DNA from 2 places in the Sporosarcina sp. CAU 1771 genome. Region 1 is predicted to be linked to the other one. Evidence: a T-box and tRNA genes for the amino acid it is inferred to sense, from the RefSeq annotation. Region 1 holds a T-box; the other holds one or more tRNA genes.
The links. The T-box of region 1 lies ahead of ACXYMX_RS05470 (valine--tRNA ligase). A T-box ahead of a tRNA ligase gene usually reads a tRNA of that ligase, here a tRNA-Val.
Positions count from the first base shown of each region.

Region 2: it encodes a tRNA-Val, which carries the amino acid that the T-box ahead of ACXYMX_RS05470 (valine--tRNA ligase) is inferred to sense. The anticodon was not compared.

Region 1 is NZ_JBTLRN010000004.1:58,520-74,691, reverse strand. It holds gene tig (trigger factor) at 1-653, shown strand, start outside; gene clpX (ATP-dependent protease ATP-binding subunit ClpX) at 802-2,067, shown strand; gene lon (endopeptidase La) at 2,173-4,497, shown strand; gene yihA (ribosome biogenesis GTP-binding protein YihA/YsxC) at 4,494-5,075, shown strand; gene hemA (glutamyl-tRNA reductase) at 5,277-6,641, shown strand; gene ACXYMX_RS05505 (cytochrome C assembly family protein) at 6,723-7,553, shown strand; gene hemC (hydroxymethylbilane synthase) at 7,579-8,508, shown strand; gene ACXYMX_RS05495 (uroporphyrinogen-III synthase) at 8,501-9,247, shown strand; gene hemB (porphobilinogen synthase) at 9,263-10,243, shown strand; gene hemL (glutamate-1-semialdehyde 2,1-aminomutase) at 10,244-11,536, shown strand; gene ACXYMX_RS05480 (hypothetical protein) at 12,453-12,575, opposite strand; gene ACXYMX_RS05475 (hypothetical protein) at 12,653-13,261, shown strand; T-box leader at 13,476-13,724, shown strand; gene ACXYMX_RS05470 (valine--tRNA ligase) at 13,819-16,172, shown strand, end outside.
Region 2 is NZ_JBTLRN010000001.1:225,722-241,893, reverse strand. It holds gene ACXYMX_RS01265 (peptide chain release factor 3) at 1-200, opposite strand, end outside; gene ACXYMX_RS01260 (Mur ligase family protein) at 361-1,902, opposite strand; gene ACXYMX_RS01255 (M42 family metallopeptidase) at 1,933-2,982, opposite strand; gene ACXYMX_RS01250 (aldehyde dehydrogenase) at 3,070-4,458, opposite strand; gene ACXYMX_RS01245 (Gfo/Idh/MocA family protein) at 4,513-5,451, opposite strand; gene ACXYMX_RS01240 (hypothetical protein) at 5,580-5,723, shown strand; gene ACXYMX_RS01235 (DNA-3-methyladenine glycosylase family protein) at 5,778-6,623, opposite strand; tRNA gene ACXYMX_RS01230 (tRNA-Val) at 6,759-6,831, shown strand; gene ACXYMX_RS01225 (M14 family metallopeptidase) at 7,106-8,296, opposite strand; gene ACXYMX_RS01220 (WGxxGxxG-CTERM domain-containing protein) at 8,651-8,734, shown strand; gene ACXYMX_RS01215 (hybrid sensor histidine kinase/response regulator) at 8,917-11,982, opposite strand; gene ACXYMX_RS01210 (multicopper oxidase family protein) at 12,279-13,778, opposite strand; gene ACXYMX_RS01205 (cupredoxin domain-containing protein) at 14,128-14,505, shown strand; gene ACXYMX_RS01200 (hypothetical protein) at 15,065-15,745, opposite strand; gene ACXYMX_RS01195 (MATE family efflux transporter) at 15,767-16,172, opposite strand, start outside.

The DNA.
Region 1 (16,172 bases):
AGAAATCAATTGAAATTACTTTCCCTGAAGAGTATCATGCTGCAGAACTTGCTGGAAAACTAGCTACGTTTGAAGTGAAAGTTCATGAAATTAAGTCAAAAGAAATTCCAGAACTTAATGACGAACTAGCTAAAGAAATCGACGAAGAAGTCGAAAGTCTTGAAGCACTTCGTACGAAAATGAAAGAACAAACAGCAACTGAAAAACTAAGTGCGTCTGAAACTGCACTTCGCGATGATCTTGTAGAAGCAGCTGCAACAAATGTTGAAGTTGATATTCCACAAGTAATGATCGATACAGAAGTTAACCGCATGATGGAAGAGTTTGGTCAGCGTCTTCAATCACAAGGCATGAACCTAGAGCTTTACTTCCAATTCTCAGGTCAAGATGAAGAAGCACTTCGTACACAAATGACAGAAGATGCACAGAAGCGCGTTCGTGTTTCACTAACACTTGAAGCAATCGGTAAAGAAGAGAACTTAGAAGTAACTGAAGAAGAAATAACAGCAGAACTTCAAAAGATGTCCGATCAGTTTGGTATGGAGATCGAACAAATTAGAGAAACTTTAGGTGGAACGACTGTACTTGAAAATGATCTTCGTTTCAATAAAACAGTTGAGTTTCTTGTTGAAAATGCAAAGGTTATTGAATAAATAAGTAATATAAGGACAAGGTACGGTAGACCGTACCTTGTTTTACATAGAATAAGGTAAGTTAAATTAAAAAATATAGAAGAATCCTAAATAGTTGATTATAGTCGCTTAATCTTGTAAGATTGGCACGTGAATAGGGGTGAGCATAATGTTCAAATTTAATGATGAAAAAGATAATTTAAATTGTTCTTTTTGTGGTAAATCACAGGAACAAGTACGTAAACTTGTAGCTGGTCAAGGCGTTTATATTTGTGATGAATGTGTAGAACTTTGTGCTGAAATCGTTGAAGAGGAAGTTGGGCTTGAAGAGGGATTTGAGCTTAAAGACGTTCCGAAACCGAAAGAGATACAAAGTATTCTTGATGATTATTTAATTGGTCAGGACCGCGCGAAAAAAGCGCTTTCAGTAGCCGTTTATAATCACTACAAACGTGTAAATTCAGGTAGTAAAATTGATGATGTGGAACTATCTAAGTCAAATATTGTACTTATCGGCCCAACTGGGAGTGGTAAAACGTTATTGGCTCAGACACTTGCACGCATCCTTGATGTACCATTTGCAATAGCAGACGCGACTTCTTTGACTGAAGCAGGTTACGTTGGAGAAGACGTTGAGAATATTTTATTGAAGCTTATTCAAGCAGCAGACTACGATGTAGAACGCGCTGAAAAAGGCATCATCTACATCGATGAGATCGATAAAGTTGCACGTAAATCTGAAAATGCCTCGATAACTCGTGATGTTTCAGGTGAAGGTGTTCAACAAGCATTGCTGAAAATTCTTGAAGGTACCGTTGCAAGCGTTCCTCCACAAGGCGGACGAAAGCATCCACATCAAGAATTTATCCAAATAGACACTACGAATATTCTGTTTATCGTTGGTGGTGCTTTTGACGGTATTGATGATATTATTAAACGTCGTGTCGGACAGAAAGTCATTGGGTTTGGAGCAGATCCAAATACAATCCCAGATGATGTTTCTCTTCTATCTAGATTGATTCCAGAAGATTTACAGCGCTTCGGATTAATTCCTGAATTTATCGGCCGTTTACCTGTTCTTGCAAGTCTTGAACAGTTGAGTGAGGATACGCTTTTCCAAATCCTTACATTGCCGAAAAATGCGATTGTAAAGCAATATCAAAAAATGCTTGGCCTTGATGATGTTGAATTAGAATTCGAAGAAGATGCGTTGCTCGAAATTGCTAAAGAAGCAATTGAACGTAAGACGGGTGCACGTGGACTTCGCTCGATAATCGAAAATATTATGCTAGATGTAATGTATGAACTTCCTTCGTTAGAAGAAGTGAAAAAGTGCATCATTACACAAAAATCTGTATTAGGTAAAGCAAGTCCAATCCTTCTAACTGAAGAAGGTAAGGAAATTAAGATTGGAAAAGACAAAAACTCGGCGTAAGGCCTAAAGGATGAAGCTGACTCCGAATGTGCGTATACATATGCGCCCTACGGTAGTCGGCTTTTTCTACATATCGATGAAAATATTGACAGAGGTGACTTCGGCATGGGAACTATTAAAAATGAACAAATACCATTACTCCCGCTTCGTGGGCTACTCGTATACCCTACGATGGTTATACATATTGACGTAGGACGAGAACGGTCCGTATTTGCGATTGAACATGCGATTGCAAAGAATAATTTAATCTTTTTGGCAACACAGCAAGACATTACTGTAGAGAACCCAGATCCAGACGATCTTTATGAAATTGGTGTTCTTGCTCTTGTTAAATCAATGACTAAATTACCGAATGGAACGTATCGCGTTCTTATTGAAGGAATGGAACGAGCGGAGTGGATGCATTATCAGGAAGATGATTTATTTCCAGTTGTGGATGTAGTCAGTACTCCAGATAGCGTTGAAAAAGATCCTGAAACGGAAGCACTTATGAGAACGCTTCTTCGTTATTTCAAAAAGTATTCGAAAGTTTCAAATAAAGTTACGAGGGAAACATACGACTCGGTTGCGGCAATTGAAGAGCCGGGAAGACTCGCTGATATGATTGCCTCTCATTTGCCACTTAAAATTGTTGCGAAACAAGAAGTGTTGGAAGAGTTTGACGTCAATGAGCGTATGGAATGGCTTCTAAGTCGTTTATCTAATGAGCAAGAAGTGCTTGAACTGGAACGAAAAATTAACAATCGTGTAAAAGAAGCGATGGAACGAACTCAAAAAGAATTTTATCTGCGCGAGCAAATGAAAGCAATTCAGACTGAGTTAGGAGACAAAGATGGCAAAGGGTTGGAAGTTGCCGACTTTTTAAAGCGTCTTGAAAAGGCGGGATTGCCGAGCAGTGCAAAAGAGGCTGTACTTGCTGAAATTGAAAGATACGAAAAAATCCCGACAGCTTCTGCGGAAAGTGGTATTATTCGAGGGTACATTGAATGGCTTGTTTCTTTACCTTGGTCAGATTCGACAAAAGATCAGCTTGATATTAAGGTGTCGGAAGCTATTTTGGACCGTGATCATGCAGGGCTTGATTTAGTTAAAGAGCGCATACTTGAATATTTAGCGGTTCGCCAACTTACGAATTCGTTACGTGGGCCGATTTTATGTCTAGAAGGACCACCTGGAGTTGGGAAAACATCACTTGCGCGTTCAATTGCAGAATCTCTTGGTCGAAAGTTTGTCCGAGTATCCCTTGGTGGCGTAAGGGACGAATCTGAAATTAGGGGTCATCGACGTACATATGTAGGGGCTATGCCTGGTCGAATCATTCAGGGGATGAAAAAAGCAGGGAAAGTGAATCCTGTCTTCTTATTGGATGAAATCGATAAAATGTCGAACGACTTCCGTGGGGACCCTTCTTCAGCAATGTTAGAAGTGCTCGATCCTGAACAGAACTCGACGTTTAGCGACCATTACATTGAAGAGACGTACGACCTTTCGAATGTCTTGTTTATTGCGACAGCAAATGATTTAAGTTCGATTCCTAGGCCGTTGTTAGATCGTATGGAAATCATATCGATTCCGGGTTATACCGAAATGGAGAAGCAAATGATTGCTAAAAATCATTTAATTCCTAAGCAATTAAAAGAGCATGGCTTGAAAAAAGCACAAGTTCGCTTCCAAGATGATGCAATTATGGACCTCATTCGTTATTATACGAGAGAGGCTGGAGTTCGTGGCATGGAGCGTCAAATTGCTGGTATCTGTAGAAAAGCAGCTAAACTAATTGTTGCGGGTGAAAAGAAAAGTGTTACTGTAAGTACAAACACACTTGAATCACTTGCAGGTAAAAAAAGGTTCAGATATGGACAAGCGGAAACTGTCAACCAAGTAGGGGTAGCAACAGGTCTTGCTTATACTCAAGTAGGTGGCGATACGTTACAAATAGAGGTTTCATTATCACCAGGTAAGGGAAAGTTATTGTTAACTGGAAAATTAGGAGATGTCATGAAAGAATCTGCTCAAACAGCTCTTTCATACGTTCGTTCGAAAACGAAAGAATTTGGCATTGCTCCGGATTTCCATGAAAACAACGATATCCATATTCACGTTCCAGAAGGTGCTACACCAAAAGATGGTCCTTCAGCTGGAATCACAATTGTCACGGCATTAGTTTCTGCACTTACTACACGTAAAATCCGAAGAGAAGTCGGAATGACAGGTGAAGTTACGTTGCGGGGGCGTGTGTTGCCGATTGGTGGACTGAAAGAAAAAGCATTGAGTGCCCACCGAGCAGGATTGACAACGATTATTCTTCCTAATGATAACGAGCGTGATATTGAAGATATTCCAGAAAGTGTACGCGAACAATTAACATTTAAGCTTGTTTCAGATGCTGAAGAAGTGCTGAAAATTGCATTGGAGGAAATTGGCATATGAAAGTGCATAACGTAGAAATGATTATGAGTGCTGTTAGACCGGAACAATATCCAACAGAAGGGTATCCAGAATTTGCCCTTGCTGGACGTTCAAACGTAGGAAAGTCTTCATTCATCAATAAGATGATAGGAAGAAAGAGTCTTGCGCGTACTTCTTCAAAACCAGGGAAGACGCAAACGCTCAATTTTTATAAAATCGAAGAACAGTTGTTTTTTGTTGATGTGCCGGGATATGGTTACGCACAGATTTCAAAAAGCGAACGTGCTAAATGGGGTCCGATGATTGAGGAGTATGTAACTACGCGTGAAGAATTGCGTGCGGTTATCCAAATCGTAGACTTACGTCATCCACCTACAGCCGATGATTGTGCAATGTACGATTTTCTAGTGGACTATGATGTTCCTGCCATTATTATTGCGACAAAAGCAGATAAAATTCCAAAAGGTAAATGGGAGAAACATAAAAAGATTGTACGCGAACGTTTACAAATGCGTATCGATGATCCCGTTGTTGTGTTTTCTTCGGAAAAAGGAATTGGCATGGACGAAGCGTGGAAATTGATTGAAAGTAGAATGTAAAACTTGCCCGTTTTGATGGAAATTCATCAAAATGGGCTTTTTTCATCTGCACTGCTGCATATGGATGCTAAGGTTTATTGGAATCAAAAATCCTAATATACTATTCAAAGTCATATGATGTTCATAATTATTTGATTGCAGATAGATGTACTATGTTATAATTAAAACCGTGAATTAGAAATTGAGAGGTGTGACGATTCGGTGCATACAATCATAGTCGGTGTTAACCATCGTACAGCTCCCGTTGAGATTAGGGAGAAGTTATCGTTCGTGGAATCTGAATTGCCACAAGCGATGGAAACATTACAACAACAAAAAAGCATTTTAGAAAATATAATAATATCTACATGCAATCGGACTGAAATATACGCGGTAGTCGATCAGCTGCATACAGGACGCTATTATGTGAAACGTTTTCTTGCGGACTGGTTTGACCTTTCCATTGAGTCATTCGAATCGCATTTAATTGTCCATGAGAATGATCAAGCGATTGAACATCTTATGAAAGTATCTGCTGGAATTGATTCGATGGTACTTGGAGAGACGCAAATTATTGGGCAAGTCCGAGATCGCTTTCTTGAAGCGCAGTCGATAGGAACAACAGGAACAATTTTTAATGAGTTATTTAAGAAAGCTGTAACTTTTGCTAAAAGGGCACATACAGAAACAGCAATTGGCGAAAATGCCTTGTCTGTCTCTTATGCTGCAGTTGAGCTTGGTAAAAAAATATTCGGTACACTTAAAAATAAACATGTAGCAATTCTTGGCGCAGGTGAAATGGGCGAATTAGCTCTACAAAACTTGCAAGGAAGTGGTGCAAGCAAAGTTACAGTTGTGAACCGAACGCTTTCAACAGCAGAAGAATTAGCACAGAAGTTTGATGGAATTGCAAAACCAATGGGGGAGTTGCAATGCACACTTCTGGAAGCGGATATCCTGATTAGTTCTACAGGAGCAACTGACTATGTGATTGACTTTGAACTTATGAAGTATGTTGAACGACTTCGAAAAGGTAGGCCCATCTTCATGGTCGACATTGCGGTACCTCGTGATTTAGATCCGCGAATTACTGAATTACCGAATGTGTTTTTATATGATATTGATGATTTAAAAGATATCGTTGAGGCGAATTTAGCGGAACGTGAGCAAGCAGCTGAACAAATTCAAGAAATGATTTCAGGTGAGATCATAGAATTCAAAGAATGGCTTATTACTCTAGGCGTCGTTCCAGTTATTTCTGCATTGCGTCAAAAAGCGAACCGAATTCAAGCGGACACTATGGAGAGTATTTTAAATAAGATGCCTGAACTTACAGAGCGAGAGAAAAAAGTACTGAGCAAACATACAAAATCGATTATTAACCAACTTTTGAAAGATCCAATTCAACAAGTTAAAGAACTTGCAATGGAGTCGAAATCATCTGAGAAGCTCGCGTTGTTTCAGCAAATCTTTGCAATCGATGAAGAAGTTGCGAATGAAAAAGAAGCGCTTGCGGCACTTTCGAAAGAACGATTGCGTGTTAGAAGAGAGAAGAATGCGATAGCTCAATCTGAATTGTCGTTTTAAATAAGTTCAGTTTGTCAAATAGAGGGTTTTCGTATCTGTATAGATGCAGAAACCTTCTTTTTTTGAAAGGGTTGATGGCCTATGGCTGATATGTCGATGGCAAGGTTGCACGAATGGATGGTCATCTTATATGCAATCAGCCTTGTTTTTTATTTTATAGATTACTTAAATAAAGACAAACTAGCGCATCGAAGTGCATTTTGGATATTGTCGTGTGTATATTTAATGCAAACGGTATTCCTTGTTATGTACATCGTTGAAACGAAAAGGTTTCCGATATTATCGTTGTTTGAGGGCATTTACTTTTATGCGTGGCTTTTAATAACATTATCCATAGTGCTTCATTTATTCTTCAAAGTCGACAGTGCCATCTTTTTTCTGAATGTGATTGGTTTTATTTTGATGACAATTCATACATTTGCGCCTGTACAAATTCATACATCTCCAATTGGTGAAACACTAATTACGGAGTTGTTGTTCATTCATATTACGTTTGCAATTCTTTCGTATGTAGCTTTTGCCATGTCGTTCGTCTCATCCATTTTATATTTACTTATTTATAAAATATTGAAACAGCGAAAATGGTCGAAACAGTTTGCGCGACTGCCATCGCTCCAGCAAGCCGATACAGGCATTATGGTTTCGTTGTTGACTGGAATACCTTTTCTGCTCATAAGCTTGATTTTAGGTGTGCAGTTTGCCTACACGGGGCTAGAAGAGTGGTCGGTCTTTGATATGAAAATTATCGGCTCGTTTCTGTTGCTCTTAATTTATAGTGCTGTATTAGTTCTACGGAAAAGTAATAAGCTAATTGGAAATCAATACGCATGGGTGAACATATATGCATTTTTGTTTGTTATTATTAATTTCTTTCTAGGCAGCAGTTTATCGGAATTTCATTTTTGGATGTAGTTGATTAAAGAGAGGTTGAGAAAACATGAGAAAAATTATCGTTGGAACAAGAAGAAGTAAACTTGCACGGACGCAAACCAATCAATTTATTGAAGCAATGAAAGCTGCAGGTGCACCGTTTGAGTTTGAAGTGAAAATCATCGTTACAAAAGGCGACCAAATCTTAGATGTTATGTTATCTAAAGTTGGAGGAAAAGGTCTTTTTGTAAAAGAAATTCAACAAGCCCTATTTGATAAAGAAATCGATTTTGCGGTACATAGCATGAAAGATATGCCATCCGAATTACCAGAAGGTCTTGTAATCGGTTGTATTCCGCCGCGTGAAGATGCAAGGGATGCATTCATTTCAAATGGTCATGTGAAGTTTTTAGATCTGCCAGCTGGAGCAGTAGTCGGAACGTCTAGTTTACGTAGAAGCTCCCAATTGTTAATGCTTCGTCCGGATCTCGACGTGAAATGGATTCGCGGAAACATTGATACCCGTCTACAAAAGTTAAAAGACGGTGAATATGACGCAATTTTACTTGCAGCTGCCGGCTTGAAGCGCATGGGGTGGAGCGAAGACGTTGTAACTGAATATATGTCTGTCGAGGATTGCATTCCAGCTGTTGGACAGGGGGCGCTCGCGATTGAGTGTCGATCTGAGGATACTGAACTACTCGCAGAATTGAATAAAATGACGGATGAAAAAACATGGAAAGAAGTCGAAGCTGAACGCACATTTTTATTTGAAATGGACGGCTCTTGCCAAGTTCCAATCGGTGGATTTGCAAAATATGACGGCACGAATATTGAGTTTACAGGATATATTGCTTCGCCTGACGCAAGCCAAGTATTTAAACAGACGGTCATTAATTCGGATCCAGTGAATGCTGGAAAAGAAGTTGCGAAAACATTGCGCGCTGAAGGTGCTTCTGAAGTCATCGAGAAAGTAAAGGCAGAGATGGATGCGTAACGGTCAATCGTTGAAAGATGAGACAATCATCTTTACAGGCACACCGAAATCGGAAGATGTGTACGAAATTGTAGCGCAATATGGAGGCAAGCCTGTTTCTTTGCCACTTATTCAAGTAGCAGAGTTGACGGAGTCTACGGATAAATTACGGCTAGAAGCATGTCCAACGTATGATTGGCTTATTTTCACAAGTCAAAGTGCGGTCGAAGCATTTGATGCAAAAATCAAGCGATTTGGAATGGATCCGGATGCGATTCCTTCCAACATTGCGGCAATCGGAACACGTACAGCTGCCGCGCTTGAGAAGATTGGGTTTACGGTTCAATTTATCCCCAGCGTGTTCAGTGCGGATGTGTTCGTCAAAGAATTCAAACCAACTGAAAATGATTTGCGCCGTTTACTTTTTCTTAGAGGTTCAATTGCAGGAGTTACGATTAAAGAAGAACTACCATTTGAAGTTGATGAATGGACAGTTTATACTACGGAAAAAGCAACTCAAAATGTTGATGCGCTTAAAGAGTTGCTACGTGAGAATCAAAAGATCACAATTTTATTTGCAAGTCCATCTGCGGTCAAAGTATTTTCCGAAGAAATTGCACCGACTACAGGTTGGAACGGCTTTAAAATTGGAGCAATTGGTCATGTAACGGAACGTGCACTTATTGAAGCAGGTGCATCCGTAGACGTTAGGCCCGATGTGTACACATTGAAAGACTTGGTATTAGAACTCGTCAAATGAAAAGGATGAAAGCAAATGAGCAACTTACATTTTAGAAGAAATAGACGCTTACGCGGTACAAGTGGACTACGTTCGATGGTTCAAGAAACCGTTTTACGAAAAGAGAACTTTATCTATCCGATATTTGTTGTTGAAGGAGAAGATGTAAAAAATCCAATCCAATCAATGCCGGGAGTGTTCCAATTATCTCTTGATCATCTAGCAACTGAAGTAGATGAAGTTGTATCACTTGGGATTCCGTCAATTATCTTATTCGGTATACCAAATGTGAAAGATGCACTTGGAACTCAAGCGTATGCTGCTGAAGGAATCGTTCAAAAAGCGACTCGTTTTGTGAAGGAACGTCATCCTGAACTTGTTGTTATTGCCGATACATGCCTTTGTCAATATACGGACCATGGACACTGTGGAATTATCGAAAACGGCAAAGTGATGAACGATTCATCATTGGAACTGTTAACACGCACAGCTGTAAGCCAAGCAGAAGCAGGCGCTGATATCATCGCACCGTCTAATATGATGGATGGTTTCGTTGCAGCAATCCGTCAAGGTTTGGATAACGCTGGATTTGAAGATATTCCAATCATGTCGTATGCGGTTAAATATACATCGGCTTATTATGGTCCTTTCCGCGACGCAGCTCACTCAGCGCCGCAGTTCGGAGACCGAAAGACGTACCAAATGGATCCATCAAACCGTATCGAAGCGATGCGCGAGGCGGAATCTGATGTCAGTGAAGGTGCTGATTTCTTAATCGTTAAGCCAGCACTTTCTTACTTAGATATTATTCGTGACGTGAAAAATAACTTTACGCTGCCCGTTGTTGCTTATAACGTGAGTGGAGAATACTCAATGATTAAAGCGGCAGCGCTAAACGGTTGGATCAATGAAAAAGAAGTCGTACTCGAAACGTTGACAAGTATAAAGCGTGCGGGAGCAGATATCATCATGACCTATCATGCTAAAGATGCAGCACGCTGGTTGGAGGAGAAGTAATTGACGAATACGTATGAAAACTCTAAGAAAGCTTTTTCAGAAGCTGTAAATTTAATGCCGGGCGGTGTGAACTCACCTGTACGTGCATTTAAATCCGTCAACATGGATCCAATTTTTATGGCAAGTGGAAAAGGTGCGGTCATTACAGACATTGATGGCAACGAATACATTGACTATGTATTGTCATGGGGACCACTTATTCTCGGTCATAGTGATCCAGACGTAGTAGCAGGTATTCAACGTGTTGCTGAAACCGGAGCAAGTTTTGGTGCACCAACACTCGCTGAAAACGAACTGGCAAATTTGGTTATTGAACGTGTCCCATCAATGGAAATGGTTCGTATGGTTTCATCAGGAACTGAAGCTACGATGAGTGCGCTTCGCTTAGCACGTGGAGTGACTAGCCGTGACAAGATTCTGAAGTTTGAAGGATGTTACCACGGACATGCGGATTCATTGCTTATTAAAGCAGGTTCTGGTGTAGCGACACTTGGACTTCCGGATAGCCCGGGCGTATCAGAATCTGTTGCTAAAAATACAATTACAGTTGCTTACAATGATTTAGAAAGCGTTAAAGTCGCTTTTGATGAATTCGGTGACGACTTGGCTGCGGTTATCGTAGAGCCAGTTGCTGGGAATATGGGCGTCGTGCCTCCAGTACCAGGTTTCCTAGAAGGCCTTCGTGAACTTACAGAAAAGAACGGAACAATCCTTATTTTTGATGAAGTAATGACAGGCTTCCGCGTAGGTTACAACTGCGCACAAGGTCATTACAGCATCACTCCGGACTTGACATGTCTTGGCAAGGTAATCGGCGGAGGGCTTCCTGTAGGGGCTTATGGTGGGAAAAAATCCATCATGGAGAACGTCGCGCCATCAGGCACAGTCTACCAAGCGGGTACATTGTCTGGAAACCCACTTGCAATGACAGCTGGAATTGAAACACTTAAAAAACTAACACCCGCATCCTACGACCAATTCATTAAATTGGGCGATCAGCTGGAAGCAGGTTTCCGTGAAGCAGCAACAAAATACAACATTCCACACACAGTCAACAGAGCGGGTTCAATGATCGGTTTCTTCTTCACAAACGAAAAAGTAACGAATTACGATCAAGCCAAAACATCGGATTTAACACTCTTTGCTGAATACTTTAAACTGATGGCAGAAGAAGGAATCTTTATTCCCCCATCACAGTTTGAAGGCATGTTCCTATCAAGTGCCCATACCGAAGAGCATATCGCTAAAACGGTCGAAGCATTCCATACAGTATTTGCGAAACTTGCAAAGTAAAATTATAAAGCCTTCCTCGAATTAATTTTCGGGGAAGGCTTTTTTGGTTGGGTTTTTGATGGTGGGGAGGGGCGTGTGAGGGCGGTCGTGCAACGAAGCTGGCTCGTAGTACAACGAAAATATTGTGTAGTGCAACCAAGTTAGCTCGTAGTCCAACAATAACTATGGAGCGCAACTAAACTACGTCGTAGACCAACCAAGTCTGGTCCTAGTGCAACCAAAGTTTACGGAGTGCAACAAAGCTCGTTCGTAGTACAACCAAATTTTATGGAGTTCAACCAAAACTATTGAGAGCAACAATGTCTGATCGTAGTCCAACAAATTAACTGAGTGCAACGAAGTCCGCCTGTCGTGCAACCAAACTCGCTCGTAGTACAACCAAAATTCTAGAGTGCAACAAAAATAGGTCGTAGCTCAACCAGGGTTTATGTAGTACAACAAAGCTCGTTTGTAGTGCAACCAAATTTTATGGAGTTCAACCAAAACTATGGAGAGCAACAAAGTCTGATCGTAATCTAACAAATTAACTGAGTGCAACGAAGTACGGTCGTAGTGCAACCAATTTCCATCGTAGTACAACGAAAACTATGGAGTGCAACCAAACTAGGTCATAGCTCAACCAAAGTTTATGTACTACAACCAAGCCCGCTCGTAGTACAACCAAATTTTATGGAGTTCAAACAAAACAATGGAGAGCAACAAAGTCTGATCGTAATCCAACAAATTAACTGAGTGCAACGAAGTCCGTTCGTAGTGAAACAAAACTCGCTCGTTGTACAACCAAAATTCGGGAGTGCAACGAAACTAGTTCGTAGCTAAACCAAAGTTTATGTAGTGCAACAAAGCCAGCTCGTAGTTCAACGAATCAGGTCGTAGTCCAACAAATTAAATGAGTGCAACGAAGTTCGCTCATAGCTCAACCAAACTCGCTCATTGTACAACCAAAATCACGGAGTGCAACGAAACTAGATCGTAGCTCAACCAAGTCCACTCTTAGTGCAACCAAATCCGCCGATAGGCCAACCAACCCCACTCCCATAATTAACCCCCACCTCCTTCTAAGGATATCGATTCGCGCATACAATTGTGAGTGAAGGAATATGAAGGAGGAATTATATGAAAACTGTTCAATGGGAAATGAAAGAACAATTTGCCTTTCCTGAGTTTGCGGGTATTCCAGCAAAGGCTGTAGCGATTAGTGTCACACCACGATTTACGGAAGAACGAGATGAAGACGCCGTCCGTCTGACAGGGATTTATCATATTGCTGCAAATGTTTCATTCAACGAAGGCGAACGTGCTGCAGAATTGTCTGAAAAAGTAATACTCGTAGACGACGTCGACCTTGAAGAGCAAGTTGGTTATTTTGAATATGCAGTTCCGTTGAATATCGATCTCCCGGCAGAAGCGGGGACGCCTCTTGATGTTGTTGTTAAACATTCGAAGTCAGAGGTTGACGGACAAGGCGTTTTTGGAGTTGTTTGGAATGTCGAATGTTCGTATCCAGAAGCGGTCGCACTCGTTCCTGAAACGGCGGAAGTTGAAGAAGAAGCAGTTGCCGAATCAGAAGCGGTTCAAACAGCCATCGCGATAATTAATAAATCCTCGATAAATGCTGACGACGAAGTGCTTTCGTTTATTGGAGAATTACAAGATGGACTCTCAGCTACACTATTTCGGTCAAATGATGTTTTTGTGAAGCGCGAAAGCGAGCCCGGCGAGTAGGCAAAACAGCAGAAAATCCCCAGCCGTTGGAAGAAATAATAAACGCAACAATTGAAAAACGGCAAGTGGAATAATACAGCCTTTACAAAAAAATCTTGTTTTCCGAAGCCATGGTGGGAGCAAGTAAGGGTTATATCCTCTTCTCATGACACGATCCTTTCTTGATTTACTTGACGAGCAGAATGCAGTTCCGATATACTATAGGTAACTGCATATTGATGCGATGAACGGGATAGTACGTAAATTTGTTTGCTAAAGAGAGGGTACCATTGGTGAAAGGACCCGCTAACAATTTGCTGAATGTCACCCGCGAGCAGTTTCTGTGAACCGGACACTTTTTGTTGGATGAAAAATGTCTATAGTAGTGGAAACCGGTTTGAAGCCGTTATGAACGTATGAGGTGCATGGTTTTTTCCTATGCACGAATAAAGGTGGTACCGCGAACAACTCCTTCGTCCTTTAAGGCGATAGGAGTTTTTTTATTTTGTTTTACTGGTAAATAATCCCACTTGAATCAATTGAATGTTATCACGAACTGAATTAAAGGAGGAACAAAAATGTCGGAAGAAAAATTAACAATGCCAACAAAATATGATCCGAAAACTGTCGAAGAAGGTCGCTATGAATGGTGGCTTAAAGGTAAGTATTTTGAAGCACAACCTGAAAGTGATAAAGAGCCTTATACAATCGTAATTCCTCCACCAAACGTAACTGGAAAACTACACCTCGGTCACGCGTGGGATACAACACTTCAAGATATATTGACACGTATGAAACGTATGCAAGGCTATGACGCGCTATGGCTTCCAGGAATGGACCATGCGGGTATTGCGACACAAGCACGCGTTGAGGCAAAGCTTCGTTCAGAAGGAAAAACTAGGTATGATTTAGGGCGCGAGAAATTCATTGAAGAAACATGGAATTGGAAAGAAGAATATGCCTCTCATATTCGTGAACAATGGGGCAAACTTGGTTTAGGTCTTGACTACACACGTGAACGATTCACACTCGATAAAGGTCTTTCAAAAGCTGTTCAAGAAGTGTTTGTAAAACTATATAATAAAAAGCTTATTTACCGCGGTGAATACATTATTAACTGGGATCCCAAAACGAAAACGGCACTCTCTGACATTGAAGTTATCCACAAAGATGTGCAGGGTGCATTCTATCATATGCGTTACCCACTAACAGACGGAACCGGAAGTATCGAAATTGCTACAACTCGCCCAGAAACAATGCTTGGAGATACTGCAGTTGCAGTTCACCCTGAAGATGAGCGCTATAAACATCTGATCGGGAAAATGGTAAACTTACCAATCGTCAATCGTGAAATTCCCATTGTTGCAGACGATTATGTCGATATGGAATTTGGTAGCGGTGCTGTAAAAATCACACCTGCGCATGATCCAAATGACTTTGAAATTGGAAATCGCCATAATTTAGAACGCGTTTTGGTGATGAATGAAGACGGTACAATGAACGAACGTGCTGGCAAATATAAAGATATGGACCGGTTTGATTGCCGAAAAGAAATTGTTAAAGACCTTCAAGAAATGGATGTTTTGTTCGAAATTGAAGAGCATCTCCATTCTGTAGGACACTCTGAACGAAGCGGCGCAGTCGTTGAGCCTTATTTATCAACTCAATGGTTCGTTAATATGCAACCTTTAGCGGATCAAGCAATTGAATTGCAAAAAGGGGAAGATAAAGTCAACTTCGTTCCAAGTCGATTTGAAAATACGTACCTCAGATGGATGGAAAATGTGCATGATTGGTGTATCTCGCGTCAACTTTGGTGGGGACATCAAATACCCGCTTGGTATCATAACGAAACAGGCGAATTGTACGTTGGTACAGAAGCTCCTAAAGATATCGAAAACTGGAAACAAGATGAAGATGTATTAGATACATGGTTCTCATCTGCATTATGGCCGTTTTCGACGATGGACTGGCCTGATGAGGAGAGCGAACAGTTTAAACGCTATTACCCAACAGATGCACTTGTTACAGGATATGACATCATTTTCTTCTGGGTGTCACGCATGATTTTCCAAGGACTTGAGTTCACAGGAAAACGTCCATTTGACGATGTGTTAATTCATGGACTTGTACGTGATTCGGAAGGACGAAAAATGTCCAAATCACTTGATAACGGTGTAGATCCAATGGACGTTATTGAAAAATACGGGGCCGATGCACTTCGCTATGTACTTTCAACAGGTGCTTCTCCAGGACAAGACATTAAGTTTTCAATGGACAAAGTTGAATCCGTTTGGAACTTTGCCAACAAAATCTGGAACGCATCACGTTTTGCTTTGATGAACATGGATGGCTTGAAATTTGAAGAAATCGATTTATCTGGTAAAAAGTCCGTCGCGGATGATTGGATCTTAACACGATTGAATGAAACGATTGACCAAGTAACGAAACTTGCCGATAAATATGAGTTTGGTGAAGTCGGACGTGCGCTTTACAACTTCATCTGGGATGATTTCTGTGACTGGTACATCGAAATGGCTAAGTTGCCAATGCAAGGTGAAGACGAGGCGGCTAAGCTCATGACACGCTCGGTTTTAGCTCACGTACTCGACAACACAATGCGTTTGCTACATCCGTTCATGCCGTTCATCACAGAAGAAATTTGGCAGAACCTACCGCATGAAGGCGAATCGATCACGATTGCTCCTTGGCCAGTTGTAGACGAATCCATGTCCAATAAAACACGTGCAACAGAAATGAAATTACTCATGGACATTATTCGCTCGGTTCGTAACATTCGTGCAGAAGTGAATACTCCAATGAGTAAAAAAGTACCACTTTATATTTCAGTAAAAGACGACAGTACGGTAACTGTTTTGGAATCAAACCGTGCGTACATTGAGCGTTTCTGTAACCCGGAAACACTAACAAT
Region 2 (16,172 bases), on a different contig from region 1:
ATTCCACGTTGCTTCTCGATTTCCATCCAGTCAGACGTCGCAAACTTGCCGGATTTTTTCCCTTTTACAGTACCCGCATCACGAATCGCTCCTCCAAAGTAGAGTAGTTTTTCAGTAATTGTTGTTTTACCAGCATCCGGGTGGGATATAATTGCAAATGTCCGACGGGAGTTGATTTCTTCATTTATTGGTTTATCCATAGTATTATTATCTCCTTCTTACCTGCTTTTTCTATCATAGTGACACCACACCCAGATTTCAACATTTATTTTGAAGCAAAGGGCATCCAATTTTCAAAGGAAAAAATGCACGATGTCCAGTTACGGACACCACGCACCACTCTTCCGGGTTTTTCAACACTTATTCATTTCCAGCAACGCGTTTTGCCAAAGGTTTAAATAGCTTTTCTTGGTTAAGCTCTGGTCTTAATACTTGCAACTGTTCAAGAGCAACTTTCGCTCCATAATCCATACCTTGACAGCCAGCTAGAAGAACAATGTCATCTTTCTCAGCTTGTTTGATTCCATCTAATATCGCATCAGGTAATTCATCATATAATTCCACTTGGATATTCGCTTTCTTCATAACTTTTAAGAATACGTCCATTTCCTCGTCATGAACAAAGTCTTTTTCTGTAACATGAGAAATACTGCGTGTTGCAATTACTTCATTAAACCCTAATTTAGAAGCCCACTTCGCGATTGTTTCCGCATTTTCTTTATTGACGGTAACGCCTCGATCTCCACGTATCGCATACACTAATCGCACTTTTTCATAATCCATTTTTTCAAGCGTTCCGAGAGTCACATCTATATTACCGCTGTTTGCAAAGTGATCATCAATAATTTTAAAATCATCTTCGAAAATGATTTCAAATCGGCGTTCCACACCTACAAATTCAGCTAAACTTTCTTGAATTTTCTCCACCGGCACTTCACATAATAATCCGATTGTAATGGCAACCATTGAATTATAGACAGAGTGAAAACCTGGCGTCGCTAATCGAATGTCAAATTGTTGTTTCGGAATATGAACACCATTTATTTCGAGATCTTCTGAGATTTCAACTGTAAACGTAGCTCGTCCAGTTGATAAATCGAGTGTCGTACATCGAATATCCGCGTCTTGACGCTCTACACCGATTGTCACAACGTCTGCTTCGGTTTGATCAACAAGAGCTGCCGAATAGGAATCATCTAAGTTAAGAATCGCCGTTTGCCCTTTTCTAGCGTTTCGAATAAGTCCTGTCTTGTATGCTAAATAGTTATCAAAAGAGTCGTGTAAATCGATATGTTCACGGCTAATATTATTTAATGTAACGATGTCAAAATCCACACTTCCAACCCGGTTTAGCTCAAGTGCAGAAGAGGAAACTTCCATCGTTGTATGCGTAACTTCTTCCTTAACCATTTGACCAAAGAACCGATGAAGGTCAAGTGATTCTGGCGTTGTTAAATCGGAAGGTTCCGCATAATCGCCAATCTTAACGACAATCGTCCCCATTAATCCTGTTTTAAAACCAGACTTTTCCAGGATCGCATTCGTCATAAATGCCGTTGATGTTTTCCCGTTTGTAGCTGTAATTCCAATAGTTTTTAATTTTCTTGATGGATGTCCATAAAATGTATCTGCAAGAGCTGCCATAGCCACTCGACTGTCTTCCACACGAATTTGCATCACATTTACATCATCGATAAAGTCTTCCACTACTAAAACGGTTGCTCCTTGTTCTACAGCTTGTCCAGCAAAACGATGGCCATCCATCTTAAACCCTTTAATACAAACAAATAGATTGCCACTTTCTACTTTTCGCGAGTCATAAGCAAGTCCGGTAATTTCAGCTTCTTTACTGTTTCTAATTTCTTCTATTTGAATCGCTGGTAATAATATATGAATATTCATCGGTCAAACTCCTTTTCAAAACGTTATTCCTTATATCATAGCAGAAGTTACATAGGCATGAAGTAATTTTGCTGTCTCATTTAACGAATCTATATGTGTTCGTTCCAGTGCATGCGAAGATTCAATCCCCGGTCCGAATAATGCATGTTTTATATCAAATCCTGCACGGATTGCAGCCGAAGCATCTGAACCATAGTAAGGATAGATATCCAACTTATACGCAATGTCCTTTTTCTTTGATAAAGCGACTAAATGTTGAGTCAACTCATAATGATAAGGCCCACTCGAGTCTTTTGCACAAATAGAAACTGTGTATTCATCAGAAGTTTGCCCGTCTCCTAACGCGCCCATATCGACTGCTATGTATTCTACTGTTTCAGCAGGAATATTTGAGTTACCACCATATCCAATTTCCTCATTATTAGAAATATAAAAATGTGTAGTATGCGGAAGTTGTACATTTTCTTCTTTTAATGAGCGAACTAACTCCAGCAACAATGCCGTACTCGCTTTATCATCTAAATGGCGGGACTTAATAAATCCACTTTCCGTCACTTCAAAACGTGGATCAAAAGAAACGAAATCTCCTACTTCAATTCCTAAGGCGCGTGTATCTTCTGCGTTCCAAACTTTCTCGTCAATTCGAACTTCTATATTCTCTTCGTTTCGTTCTGCAGTTCCTGCATTCTTGTAGACGTGAACAGACGTCTGTTTCATCGCGATTGTGCCTCGAACTTTTTTGCCGTCCGCTTTATGAATCACACAGTATTCACCTTCAACAGCGTTCCATCTAAAGCCGCCAATCATAGTCAATTTTAGACGGCCATTGCTTTTGACTTCTTTTACCATTGCACCGAGTGTATCTGTATGCGCGGTTAGTAAACGGTGACGCTTTGTATCTTTTCCTTCAAGTGTCGCAATGACAGCACCTTTGTTTGTCTTCTTGTATGTAACGCCCATTTCAGCAAACTCATTTGCAATTAACGTCATTATGTCTGTTGTATATCCCGATGGACTCGGAGTTTCAACTAGTCTTTTCAATAGCTCTATTGTTTTTTCTTTATTAAATACACTTGTCATTCTAATATCCCCATTTCCCAACTTAATTGAATGCGTACGTTCAGTATACGTATATATTCGAGTAAATGAAAAGAAAAACCGCATCCATTAACGGATAAGCGGTTTGATTAATTTTATTTTATTTCCGTAAGGTGGAAAAGCAATTCTCATCGGAATTTTAGTACTGCGTTTCATCATTGCTTTTGCGTGCGTAAAGACCTCAAAACTTGCCTTGCCATGATACGCATTCATGCCGGAAGATCCTACTCCACCAAATGGTAAGTTTGTGTTCCCCACATGTGAAACGGTGTCGTTAATGCAACCACCACCAAACGGTAAACTTTCAATGAAGTAATCTGCGGCTTTTTCATTTTCAGTAAACATGTACGCAGATAATGGTTTTGACAATTTTCGAATTTGATGAATGGCTTCGCCCAAATTGTCGTACTCTAAGATCGGTAAGATGGGGCCAAAAAGCTCATCTTCCATCGAAGGGCTATCCCATGACACACCAGCCAGTAACGTCGGTTCTATAAATAACTTAGAATCCTCAAAGCTACCACCGTATACCACTTGCGAACGTTCTTTTTCGATGATATCTACAAGTCGATTGTACTGACGCTCATTAATAATACGCCCGTAATCTGCACTGTCTCTTGCATCTTCACCATAAAACTTCTTAATCGACTCAATCATGCGAGTAAGCAATTCCTCTTTTACTGAATGATGAACAAGGAGATAATCTGGCGCTACACAAGTCTGTCCAGTATTCATTAACTTCCCCCAAACAATACGTTCAGCGGCGTTTACTAGATTTGCGGTTTGATCCACAATGACTGGACTTTTACCGCCAAGCTCAAGTGTAATCGGCGTTAATCTTTCTGCAGCAGCTTTCATGACTACTTTCCCGACAGCGATGCTTCCGGTAAAGAAAATATAATCGAAAGGTGCGTGAATTAGTGCAGACGTTTCCTCTCGTTCCCCTTCAACAACTCGAATGTATTCGGGTGGAAATGTTTCAGACAAAATTTTATCCACAATTTTCACTGTATGAACAGCTGATTCAGAAGGTTTAACAATTGCACAATTGCCTCCTACTATCGCTCCCACTAGTGGTTCCATGACCAATTGAAAAGGATAATTGAAAGGACCAATAATTAGAACAGAGCCATACGGTTCACGTACAACAAAACTTTTAGCGGGTAGTAGGTGCACGGGTGTTTTTGCCGGCTCCGGTTCCATCCACTTTTCCACATTTTTCAACATATCTGAAATACTTGAGAGAACGAAACCGATTTCAGTCACATAAGCCTCAAACGAACTTTTCCCAAGATCTTTTTGTAGTGCTTCTGTTATTTCCTTTTCATGTGAAATGATTGCATCGTGCAACTTATTCAACATTTCTTTTCGAAATTCTACGGTTCTTGTTGCCCCCGTGAAATAAAATTCATGTTGAGAGGCGATCATCTTTTCGACATTCGTTGAATTGACATTCATGTTGTTTCCTCCACTCTTCACTCTATTATCAATACTAGTCAAAATGAGAGAAAATTACAATAATAGTTCATCAATCAATTTCTGAACTTCAAGTCCCTCATCAAAATTAACAAGATATGCTTCTTTACCCTGCGCAGCCACAATGCACTCCTCAACTAACGTATTTACCGAATTGAAAGAAGTCAATATTTCAAAAGGACTGTTTTTGTGAGCTATGCTAAGTTCCGACCAATTGCGCAGTTTCAAAACACCTTCCGCTCCATATACTGTGTATGACAGTTCCTCTTCCTGTCCAATACCAGTAAGACCATTTAATAAGATTGGAATATTTTTTTCAGTTGAACCAAATGCAAGGACGCTAGTTTCTGCCAGCTCATCTTCTTTAGGATAAATGGTTTCATGTCCACCAATTGAAATGGGACCGAACATTCTGTACATAAGCTGTAAATAGTGGGCAAATACTTCCCGAGTGAAGCCGCCTTGTTCACGGGAGGCAATCCATGGATTTTGTTGCCACAAACGTGGCCAGTGTGGGAAATACGTATTCAGTTCAATGCGAACAATCTCTCCAATTGAGCCATTTTTTGCTAGATTCATCATATGTCTAACAGCTGGTTTGTACATAAGCGGAAAATGCATCGCTGTTTGAACCGTATTCGCATCTGCAGCTTTTACCATTACAGCGCCATCTAGTGCATCATGTGCTAGTGGCTTTTCACAAAGTACATTCAATCCTCTTTCAATTGCTTTTTCGCTTAGTGATGCATGTGAAACAGGTGGCGTCCCAATGTATACCCAATCAGGTTGAAGAATAAGCACATCTTCATAAGATGCAGCAGTTGGTAAATTATATAAATTCGCAACTTCAGTAAGTCGCTTTTTGTTTTCATCAAACACCGCAACAATTCGTGCTGCTTTATTTGCGAGTAATTGATTTATAATACGTTCTCCAACAATGCCTGTACCTACAACCGCAAATGTAATTTGTTTCAAATGAATAACCCCTTTTAAAATTTTATTTATTCTGTGAAACGTTTGAAATCTGTATGGAATACTGTTTCAATTATATCATCTTGGGTAAATAAGATTAAACCAATCAAAATAATCGAGGAGGAAATGCTATGACGACAACTGAAACTTGGTGGGAAACAATTTTTGAAGGCGATCTTTCATTTGGCATCAATAAAGAGCGTTTTACTGAACTCGAAGATGAAGATTTTCTATATTTCGAAGAAAACGAACTAGACCAAGAATCCATCCAATAAATTGTACGAACCTAAAAGCAGCGTCTCCATCACACTTTGGAATCGCTGCTTTTGTTATTCAATACTTCGCCATAAATACAGTGCTGCATAACTTAAATAAGGCGACCAATCTGGGTAGCGAGCTGTTATTTCATCTTTCGTCGGCTTTCGCTCCATCCCCCATAATTTTTGCAATGCATTTTGTAAACCAATGTCCGCAAGAGGAAACAAATTCGGCCTGCCTAATCCAGACATTAGAAAGCTTTGTGCCGTCCACGGTCCTACGCCACGATAAGTAACTAATTCCGCCATCACCTCTTCGTCATCCAACTGCCGCAACCTTTCAAGATCAAGCGAACCATCCGCCACGGATTGCGACAAACCAATCAGGTATTCCGCTTTGCGTGTACTAAACTGCAACTCTCTAAGTTCAGCGACTTCCAGCTCAGCGATTCGGTCAGGCGAAGGATATCGCCAAACCCCTTCACTTTCACTCCCATACTTTTCAACAAAACGCTTGGATAGTGTGTTTGCAAAAGACATATTCAATTGTTGATGAATAATGCTTCGTAAGAGCGTTCCGTAAAGAGAATAACTTCGTACTAGAGGAGTTCCTGCGTGTTCTTCAAAAATCGGGGCAAGGTCCGTCTCCATAAAATGTGAGTGAACCTCATCTAATGACTTATCTAAGTGAAAAATCGACATCACTTCTTTAATTTGACTTTCATTAAGTGCGTTCTCTAATTGAAACTTGGGAGCTTCCTTCGTTCCCGTTCCTCGTAAAGTAATATTATTTCCTTCCTTCATCGGAATCCGAACGAAACGCTCATCGATTGCCACATAGTTCACTGGATCTCCAGACAGTCTTTCAAGCGCCCGGTCAAAGTCATACAGATAGGAGAGTGTAATTTGCTTTTCGATTGCATTCACCCACTTTTTTATTTGATGTCTTTCTAGTATACCTAGAAAAAGACTTTATCGAAATGGGTTGACTTATTTTACAGGTTAGCTATAATAGAATTTGTCCGATAAATTCGGATGACAACTTCAATTTCCGGTTCTGTAGCTCAGCTGGGAGAGCGCTACCTCGACAAGGTAGATGTCGGCGGTTCGAGCCCGTCCAGGACCATTGGGTTTCGACCCACGAGAACGCTGTAGGAACGCGGTTTTCTCGCAAACACCATCTCTTCGGAGATGGTGTTTTTTGTTGTCTAATTAAGGCTTCGGGTTAATTTCGGCTAAAATCTATTATAATGCTCTTAAACAATGGCTTTTTCATTTTCCAACTATCTATCTAATAGCTGTGCTATTAGATAGATAGTTTTTAAATAACTTGTAAGGGGAAAATTGCTTACTTTAGTTTAGCGGTTACACTACAATTGATCGAGCGAGTATTTGTTAACCTACAAATACAGTCCGGCTAGAAAAATGCCCAAAGTTTCTTCATAGATTTCAGTAAACTGAGTGATTGGCAAAGGGTTGATTCCAAGGCCTAACTCGACAGTGAATCCTGGTCTTCGCCAATCTTGAATAAACCAATCCTTGTAGCCGGCGTAGCTGTCAATTGTTTGGACTGGTTCGTAACCGCTTACCCGGCTAAATTCATTGACCATGGTTTCCGACTCCGGCGGTTCTAATCCTTGATACCCCCAGTAGATGACCTCGCCTTGCGTATGAAACGCGAGCACCCACGCAAAGTCCCGTTCTCTCGTCAGGTCTGCCATTGCAATCGCTTCCGGTTCCGAGAGTGGGCGTTCGCCACCATAATCTCGAGGACCTGGGGTTTTCGGATTACGTTCCCGTTCCAAATCCCAATCTGCCGGAAACTGATCGTTCAAATCGACACCTCTAATATTCGCTTTCCATCCAGAGAAATCCGTGCTGCCATTGTTCCACTCTACAACCCTCGTTCTCCACGGCTCCGTCTCGGGTGGCCCTTGCTGAACAAGTGTAACCCCGTCAGGATTCACCATTGGGACAATAGACAAGGTGGATTGTTGATACAAAGGGAACGTAGACAAACCGCGTATCGGAGTTTGATTTGTCAGGGAAAGCAAATAATCATTAAGGAAGGTCATAAGTACGGGCGTTGTAATCCATTCGTTTGCATGGAACGAAGCATTGTAATGAACCCGTTTCGGTCCGGTTCCAAGTTGAATCTCTGGAATGTTCCTTCCTATAACCGAATTCCCGATTGACGTGTTTTGGATAAAGGGATATACAGCTTGAAGCCTTCTCAAGTCATCGACCATCATCCCATAGCTGTACGTCTGCCTTCCGTTGACGAGCCTCCATGTAATGCGCAAAGGGACCCGGATGGTCTGCCCGACTTGCAGGCGGTTTGAATTTAGCGTTGGATTCACAAGTAAAACTGCGTCGAGGGGGACATTTCTTCGCTGTGCAATCAACCATAACGATTCCCCCTGATTGATTTGCACCCCAACCGCCACATATCCCGGAATTCGGATGCGTTGCCCCACCGAGAGAACCTGCAAGTTTACATCACGATTCGAATCTATGATCAATTGAATCGGAATCCTAAATAACTGACTATAATACCAGAGCGAATCTCCCGGTCGCACTGTAATGTCCACACCATTCCTCCTTTTTGGGAAAGTACACAATCGATACTAGTATATGAGGTAGGAGTGGGGACTCATGAAAAATATAAAACAAACTATAAATGTAGGTAGATGTCGCCGTTTCGACCCTCGAGAACGCTGCAGGAACGCGGTTTTCTCACAAACACCATTTCTTCGAAGATGGTTTTTTGTGTCTCTACAAGCTATTCTTTAATTACTAACACCAGCTTCTTATATTGAGTCGATCATTCTTTTTTCTATTTCTTCTTCGAATGTGTAATGAGCATTTTATTTATCATGTCATCCTGTATATCTTTCTAGAAGTTACAAATACTAACTGTAGTACTTCTGGAAGGAGGAAAAACTGTGACGATAACCGATTGGGGTTGGTTAGGTTTAATTGGTTTAGTAGGTCTTTTAGGGATGGAATTAATAGATAATAACAAATAATAAAAATGGCCATAAAACAGTGTTTCCACTCTTTTATCGCCATTATTGATATATGAACTTCTTGTTTATTAGGTCCCTTTAGACTCTTTAATTATACATTTCCTCTTTTATTAGTGTGTCAACTACAGGATGTGAAATGATATTTTGGGTTACCGTTGTTCAATGGTAACCCAATCCACTTCTCAGAAAGGCACACGAAACGATACAATCGTCCCAACGTTCGGCGTGCTGTTGATTTCTAAACCTTTTCCGTATCGTTGGATTAAGCGAAGATTTGTGTTGATCAGCCCAATACCGGAATCGAAGTCTGTCGTTTGTTTGAACAATTCATCGACAAACGCTTTCTCCATACCGACTCCATTATCTTCAACCGCTATTTCAACATATTCGTTTCTTTTAGAAATTTGAATTGTAAGTTGTCCGCCGCTCCCCTGTTTCATCAAACCGTGTCGAATCGCATTTTCTACTAAAGGTTGAATCGTTAACGAAGGGATCAACACATCAACGCAATCTTCTACTTTCCAAACAACTTTCAATCGATCAGCAAATCGTTCTTTTTCAATTAAAAGATAGGCCTGTACTAACTCAATTTCCGATTTAATTGGTGTAAGTTCATTTATACTACTAAATTGAAACTTTTTTCGTAATATAAGGCTAAACGCTCCTAACACATCGCGCATTCGATCCAGGTCGATTTCACTCAGTGCCATTACTGTATTTAATGCATTAAACAAAAAATGTGGTTGAATTTGTGCTTGAAGCCAAGCTGCTTCTACGCGTAACTTCTCAGACATCACTCGCTTCACATCTGTTAAGGTTCGAACTCGTGCACGAAGTTCCATCGAATCGACTGGCTTTATTAAATAATCATTCGCACCTGCTAAAAAGCCTTTTTCAATATCTTTCTGCGTACTTCTTGCAGTTAGTAACAATATTGGAAGCTCGGTTAATGAAAAACGCTCCCGTATCTTTTCCGTTAATTCGTATCCAGACATTTGCGGCATCATAACATCTGAAATGACTAAATCCCAATCCGAGTGCTCTAGTAAAACTAAAGCTTCCTCACCACTTAACACGGTCGTAACAGAATAATCTTCTGTAGAAAGTATCGTTTCAATGACTTGTAGATTTATATAATCATCATCAACGACTAAAATCTTAGGAGGATTTTCACTCAAACTACGAATGATTTCTGGAGCAGGTAAATCGGATATCATAGGTTGGTTTTCTATTGACATCGATCGGACATCGAGCTCTTCCCTAGTACCACTGCCCGCTGAATCTCCTAGTGGTAAAGAAAAGGAAAAGGAAGTGCCTTTCCCTAAAGTAGATTCTACTTCTAGTGTGCCACCATGAAGTTCAACAAGTTTTCCACTAATATTAAGCCCCAAACCTAAGCCACCCTCTGACATGGTTTCCCCGTTTCGGCCCTGTACATAAGGTTCAAAAATCGTTCTAAGTGTTTCCTCATCCATACCTATTCCAGTGTCCGTAATAACGATACGCGCTTTATCACCTTCTATATACGCTTGAATCCTAATCGTGCCTTGTTCTGTAAACTTCACTGCATTGTGTAGCAAATTAAATAGTACTTGAGTGATTCGATTTTCATCGGCCAGAACTGATGGGAAATCAGAAGGTATCTCGTTAACAATTCGAATCGGTCTACCTACCATTGCGAAGTCCAGTAGACTTATCACACCAGTTGTCATTGCCTGCATTGAAGTCGTCTGGATTTGCAGATGCGGATTCCCATCTTTTAAATGGGTCATATCGAGTAATTCCTTGACCATCGCTGACATTCGACGACTAACTGTTAACACCGTTTCTAAATCACGAACACTTCTTTCTTGTAGAGATGAATATTCTCTATCCAGAACCGCCTGTGACATATTCAGTATGCTATGAAGTGGATTCCGTAATTCATGTGAAGTGTTCGCTAGAAATTGATCTTTTGCTTTATTTGTTTCTTGTAGCTTCGCAGCTAGATTTTGGGTATCTATATACATTTGATTGTATTGTTTAAACCAGACACCCGCGAAGCAGACCACTGCTATAATTAAGTCAAATGGGTAGTAAATTACTTTTACACCACTTGCTAGTCCATACGCCCACCATAAGTAATGACTTCCTAAAGCGATAATGGATAAAGCGAGCCAAATGCCACCCCTAAATTCTTTTTGATGGCGAAGTAAAGCAGCAATTGTAATTATCGCAGCAACGATTAAATAATAAAAAACAAAATCAGATGCACCCGATAAATATTTCATTGGTAGGAAAGGGATAAGAGCGATGATTCCCCAACTAATTAGTGTATAAATCGGTATAAACTTTCTACTAACGTTTTGTATTTGTGGGCTTGCACATTGAACGAGTGCCCAAGACGTTAGGATAAATAACACCATTGCCAGTTTAAAGCTTGTTGTATACCCCATCGGCATATATTCAAATAATACTTTTTCATCGCCCCCCATTAAGTTGGTAAGTGCAACTGTAATAAGAAGAAGTGCAAAATAAAGCAATCGTTTATCTCGTATGCCTATAACATATAAAAGAGTTGCAAATAGAGCGTGAACAAAGAAAATCACCGCAGCGGTAATTTGAAGCAAAGTCGAAAATCCAGTCTCTGATGCTAGGACTTCTTCATGTCCAAATTTAGCAGATCGAACAAAACCACTTGAGCGCGGTTCGATGTAATTAGAAACCCGTAAGACAACTTCAATTACACCGTTCTCATCTGCTCGAATTGACTTTGATGAATAAGGAACATTGATTGTTTTGGAACTTTCTATACTTTCTCCAACTTCCCCAGATTTCCCCATTAACAAACCATTCACATACAACTCTGATGCACTACGAATACTAGAGATACGAATGCCATATGTTGTTTCTACTTTAGGATCAACTAAAATACGCAATCGGTAAGATCCAAACCCGTATGGAAGGTTCGTTTCTGGATTTAAGGAGCTAGACCAGTCACCTGGCACTTCTATATATTTTCCATCATTTTTCATTTCATCTGCAAGCGATACATACGGAAGAAATTCCCACTCGCCATCTAACGTAATGGAATGCTTTTCTGAATTATCCCAACCTCGCAAGTCGAGTTGACCATTCAATATAGGAGGTTGTTCAGCGCGGCTAAAAGTTTTAATCCAAAGTAATCGACAACTCGTAAGGATGATTGCAAATATAACCACAATTAATATCGATTTCCAAAGATGTTTTTTAGATTTAAATATACTCAATTAGCTTCCCCCTTAGCAACATCATACTTTAATATGAGACTTCTGTGTACCATAAATTGGTGTCTTACTTGAAACAATTACGTTCGTCTGCATGTGTCAATAAGACACGTGTAGACGAACGTAATTAATTCAGCTGCTATAAATAGTTAGTCTTTAGAAAGTTTAGTAAAGAGCGAAAATCCCCAATGCCCGCATATTTCAACAAAAAAATAGACAACCAATTGTCGTTCTAATTGGTTGTCCATTCAAGATTTCAGTTCGGATTCCGGGATTCTTCACGTTCAACTGAAACAAATTTATTCAACTTTGATTTGTCCCATCATGCCGTTGTCCTCATGTTCTAGAATATGACAATGGAACATGTACACGCCTTTATGGTTGAATTGGATGGCAATTTTTACTCGCTCCCCTGGGTGAACGGATATACTATCTTTCCAACCTTGTTCATTTTCCGCTGGTTCTTCTCCATCCCGTGAAATTATTTTAAACTGTGTTCCGTGAATATGAAATGGATGAATCATGCCGCCCATCATATCTTTTTTATTGTAGATTTCCCACACTTCTGTGACACCTTGCTGTTGTGTGAAATCAATTCGTTCTGGATCAAATTTCTTTCCATTTATCGTTACCATGTGCATCATTCCGAAAAGTTCAATCTTCTTCGTGACAGGTAAATTCTTCTCTTCGGAAGTTAATAAGAAGTCATTTAGCATCTTGCTCATCTCATCAGTTTTTCCACTTTGATCTGAGACATCAAAAGGTAAAAGGACAGAACCATCTTCATTTATTAACGCCAAGTCATTTGCAGTATTAAGTTCCTCAAAATCAACAATTATTTCCGCTCGTTCGGACGGTGTTAGTGTAATTTCATTCAGTCTCACTGGTGCATTCAAGAAACCACCATCTGTGGCAATCTGAACAAAGGAATCTCCTGTGTTCAATTTAAATGTGAAATTCCTCGCATTCGATCCATTTAATAAACGGAGGCGTACCTTTTCTTTATTTACAGTTAACTTTGGATTGAGTGTTCCATTTATCAATAATGTATTCCCGATTGTTCCGTCTTCATTCATAGCTGCACTGTAATTCAATTGTTTCCTATCATCAAATCTTTTGTCTTGAAAAATCAACGGTACATCATTCTTTCCGTAATCACTTGGTAATCCAAGAGCTTTTGAATTCTCATCCTCTATATAAATCAATCCTGCAAGACCGTTATATACTTGTTCAGAGGTTTTCCCATCAGGATGGGGATGAAACCAAAGCGTTGCCGCTTCTTGTTCCACTTTAAATTCAATCGTTTTTTCTTCACCCGGTTTAATCAAATCATGTGGACCACCATCAACATCTGCGGCTACTTCAAGTCCATGCCAATGAAATGTTGTATTCTCATCGAGCTCATTAATCGTTCTAATTTTAACTGTATCACCTTTATCCATACGAATCATCGGCCCTAAAAACGTCCCATTGTATCCATACGTTCTTGTTTCTATCCCATCAAATATTTCAGTTTCTCCAATTTGTGCTCTAACAGTGTATGCGACTTCACCTTCATTATCACGTTCAAGTATCGATGGGATTTTCAATTCATTCTCACCTGTCGAGTCATTTAAACTTATAACTTCATCGTGGCTCATATGCTCATTTTCCGTCATACTCCCATCCATATCCATCATTGAATCATCCATTTCTTCATTATTCATCATGGAATGATTTGGTTGTGAACTAGGATTGCTACAACCACCAATAACCAACATACCTAGCGTAAGCGCGGTGATTTTTATTTTTATTCCCATTACATTTCCTCTTTTCTCTTGATTATTTCATTCGTATTGTAACAAGATAATATGAAGAAATTATGGAGGCGAAAGATCTGTATTGAAACCGTCATATTAAATGCATACATTCTGCATCTTTTGTTTGAATCCTAACAGGAAGATTAATCCTTTAGATGCTTCTACTTGTGTTATTTAGGTCACCTTTTTTCAACTATGTATTATTGAATAAAGATAAGTTTACTACTCAATAAGTCTCGTTCATAATTTTGTCTTATCCTCTCCATAGAAATTGGATATATGATAGCTATCATTATGTATAAGAGGGAGACAAAGAAAGCAATCCCCAAACATATAGGAGGTTTTCATTATGAAGAAATTTTTATTGTCGGCGGTTATGTTAAGTGTTTTGTTAGTTCTTGCCGCATGTGGCGGGAAGGATACTGAGAAGGTAGAAAACACAGGTTCATCGGATGAAGCAAATGTGGACAGTGATATAAATATTTCAGCAATCAACTTTGAATTTGACCAGGCTGAATACACTGTCAACGCCGGTGAAAAGGTTAAAATAACTTTTAAAAACGAAGAAGGAATGCATGGAATTGCTATCGATGGACTTGATGTGGACATTAAAGGTGACGGTGAAGCAACTTTCACACCTACTGAGCCCGGTGAGTATACAATCTATTGTAATATTGCTTGTGGAGCAGGACATGCTGACATGAAATCGACATTGATTGTCAAGTAATCTGATGATCGATGAATCAGCCTGATGTGCGCGTTAAATAATTTCATTAACTTATATGAAAAGTAGACAATCAAAAATAGATCATCGAAGTTTATTTTTGCACAAGGTGAGGAGGATAAAACTCCACGCCTTGTTTTTTATTTTTGGATAAAACTATTTTATCCTTTACATACTTTCTATCAGATCACTACATCCAATTTCGTCATTACTATAAATCCAATCTAAAAGTACATTGGGTCATATCTCTATTTCCACTTTCTTGTAAACTCGATATAAGCTATTCAACTACTAAAAAAATCATCGCTCCTGTCACAAAACTCAAAGTAAACCGGTAGAGTGGTACCATCAATGAAGCAGACAATATTCTTACCCAAATGAACAGATATCTGCTCGGCGGACGCTTTAATTGTAATCAGGTATTCAATTCTTATTCTTTACCGTAGAAGTTTCGACATCAAGAACCACAATTGGTATTCCACTTAATTTTAAATGCGTTTTCATCGTTTAATTAGGGTGAATAATATTCCTTTAACTTGAATTATTAATCGACTTTTTCCCCTTACACTACATTAATCACATAGGGATAGACCATAACTTCTCCATCAATTTTAAATTCAGCCCATAATTTATATAATCCAGGCTTATCAAATTGTGTTTGAAACAGTGTACTCTGATTTGAAACGGGATGAACATGAATAAAGTTTTCTACTTTTTCATCAATAATTACCACATGACCTAATGCTCCTAAGTAAGGCTCAGCTATGGCGTTTTTGATGTTAAAATTAAGTTTAATATCCTTTCCAGTCTCCAATGAATCATGCTGAAATTCAACGATTACCCCGTTAATCTCTTTTGTACCTTGTTCATCTATATTTAAACCAGTACTTATGTTATGACGAGCATCAATGTTACCACCCGTTGACACGGTAATCCCTTTAATCGTGTAATTTTTCCTTTTAGGTTTAATGTCCACAAAAGCCATATATAAGGGACCCGTCAATACAATATCGATTTCGAATGCTTGATCATTCTTTTGAACAGGATGTAGGTGAAAATATTCATTTAAATCTTCACTCACAATAATAAGATGTAGTAGTTTCTCGTGATTAAGCTCTAATTCCGGTCCTTTTCCTTCATCATCTTCTAAATACAATTTTATGACCTTATTATGGTAATAAATACTTACCTGAATTTCATTTTCCGCTGTTGTATCCAAATGATTTTTATGATGTTGCTCCATCTTAGATTCCTCCAATTTATTTTAATAGTTATTAACGCATCCGGACATAGTTTCTTTTGACGTCTGAGGATGACATTCATCTTCAGCATCCTTTTTAATAGAAATCCATTTACCACGTTTGAATTGTATAGTTAAGACCACAGCCCTAAAAGCAATATCTATACCAATTGCAATCCATACTCCAAGAAGTCCCCATCCAAGTTGAATTCCTAATACATACACAAGTAATGTTCGAATTCCCCACATACCAACGGCTGTCAGGTACATTGGAAACTTGGTGTTATTCGCTCCTTGAAATGCACCGGTAAGAATGAGTAATAAAGCGAGGAATGGCTGGAAAACACCTGATACTTTTAAGGATGTTCCGATATTTTCAATTACCTCAGCGTCGTTCGTAAATATGCTGCCAGCCCAGTTTCCTAAAGTA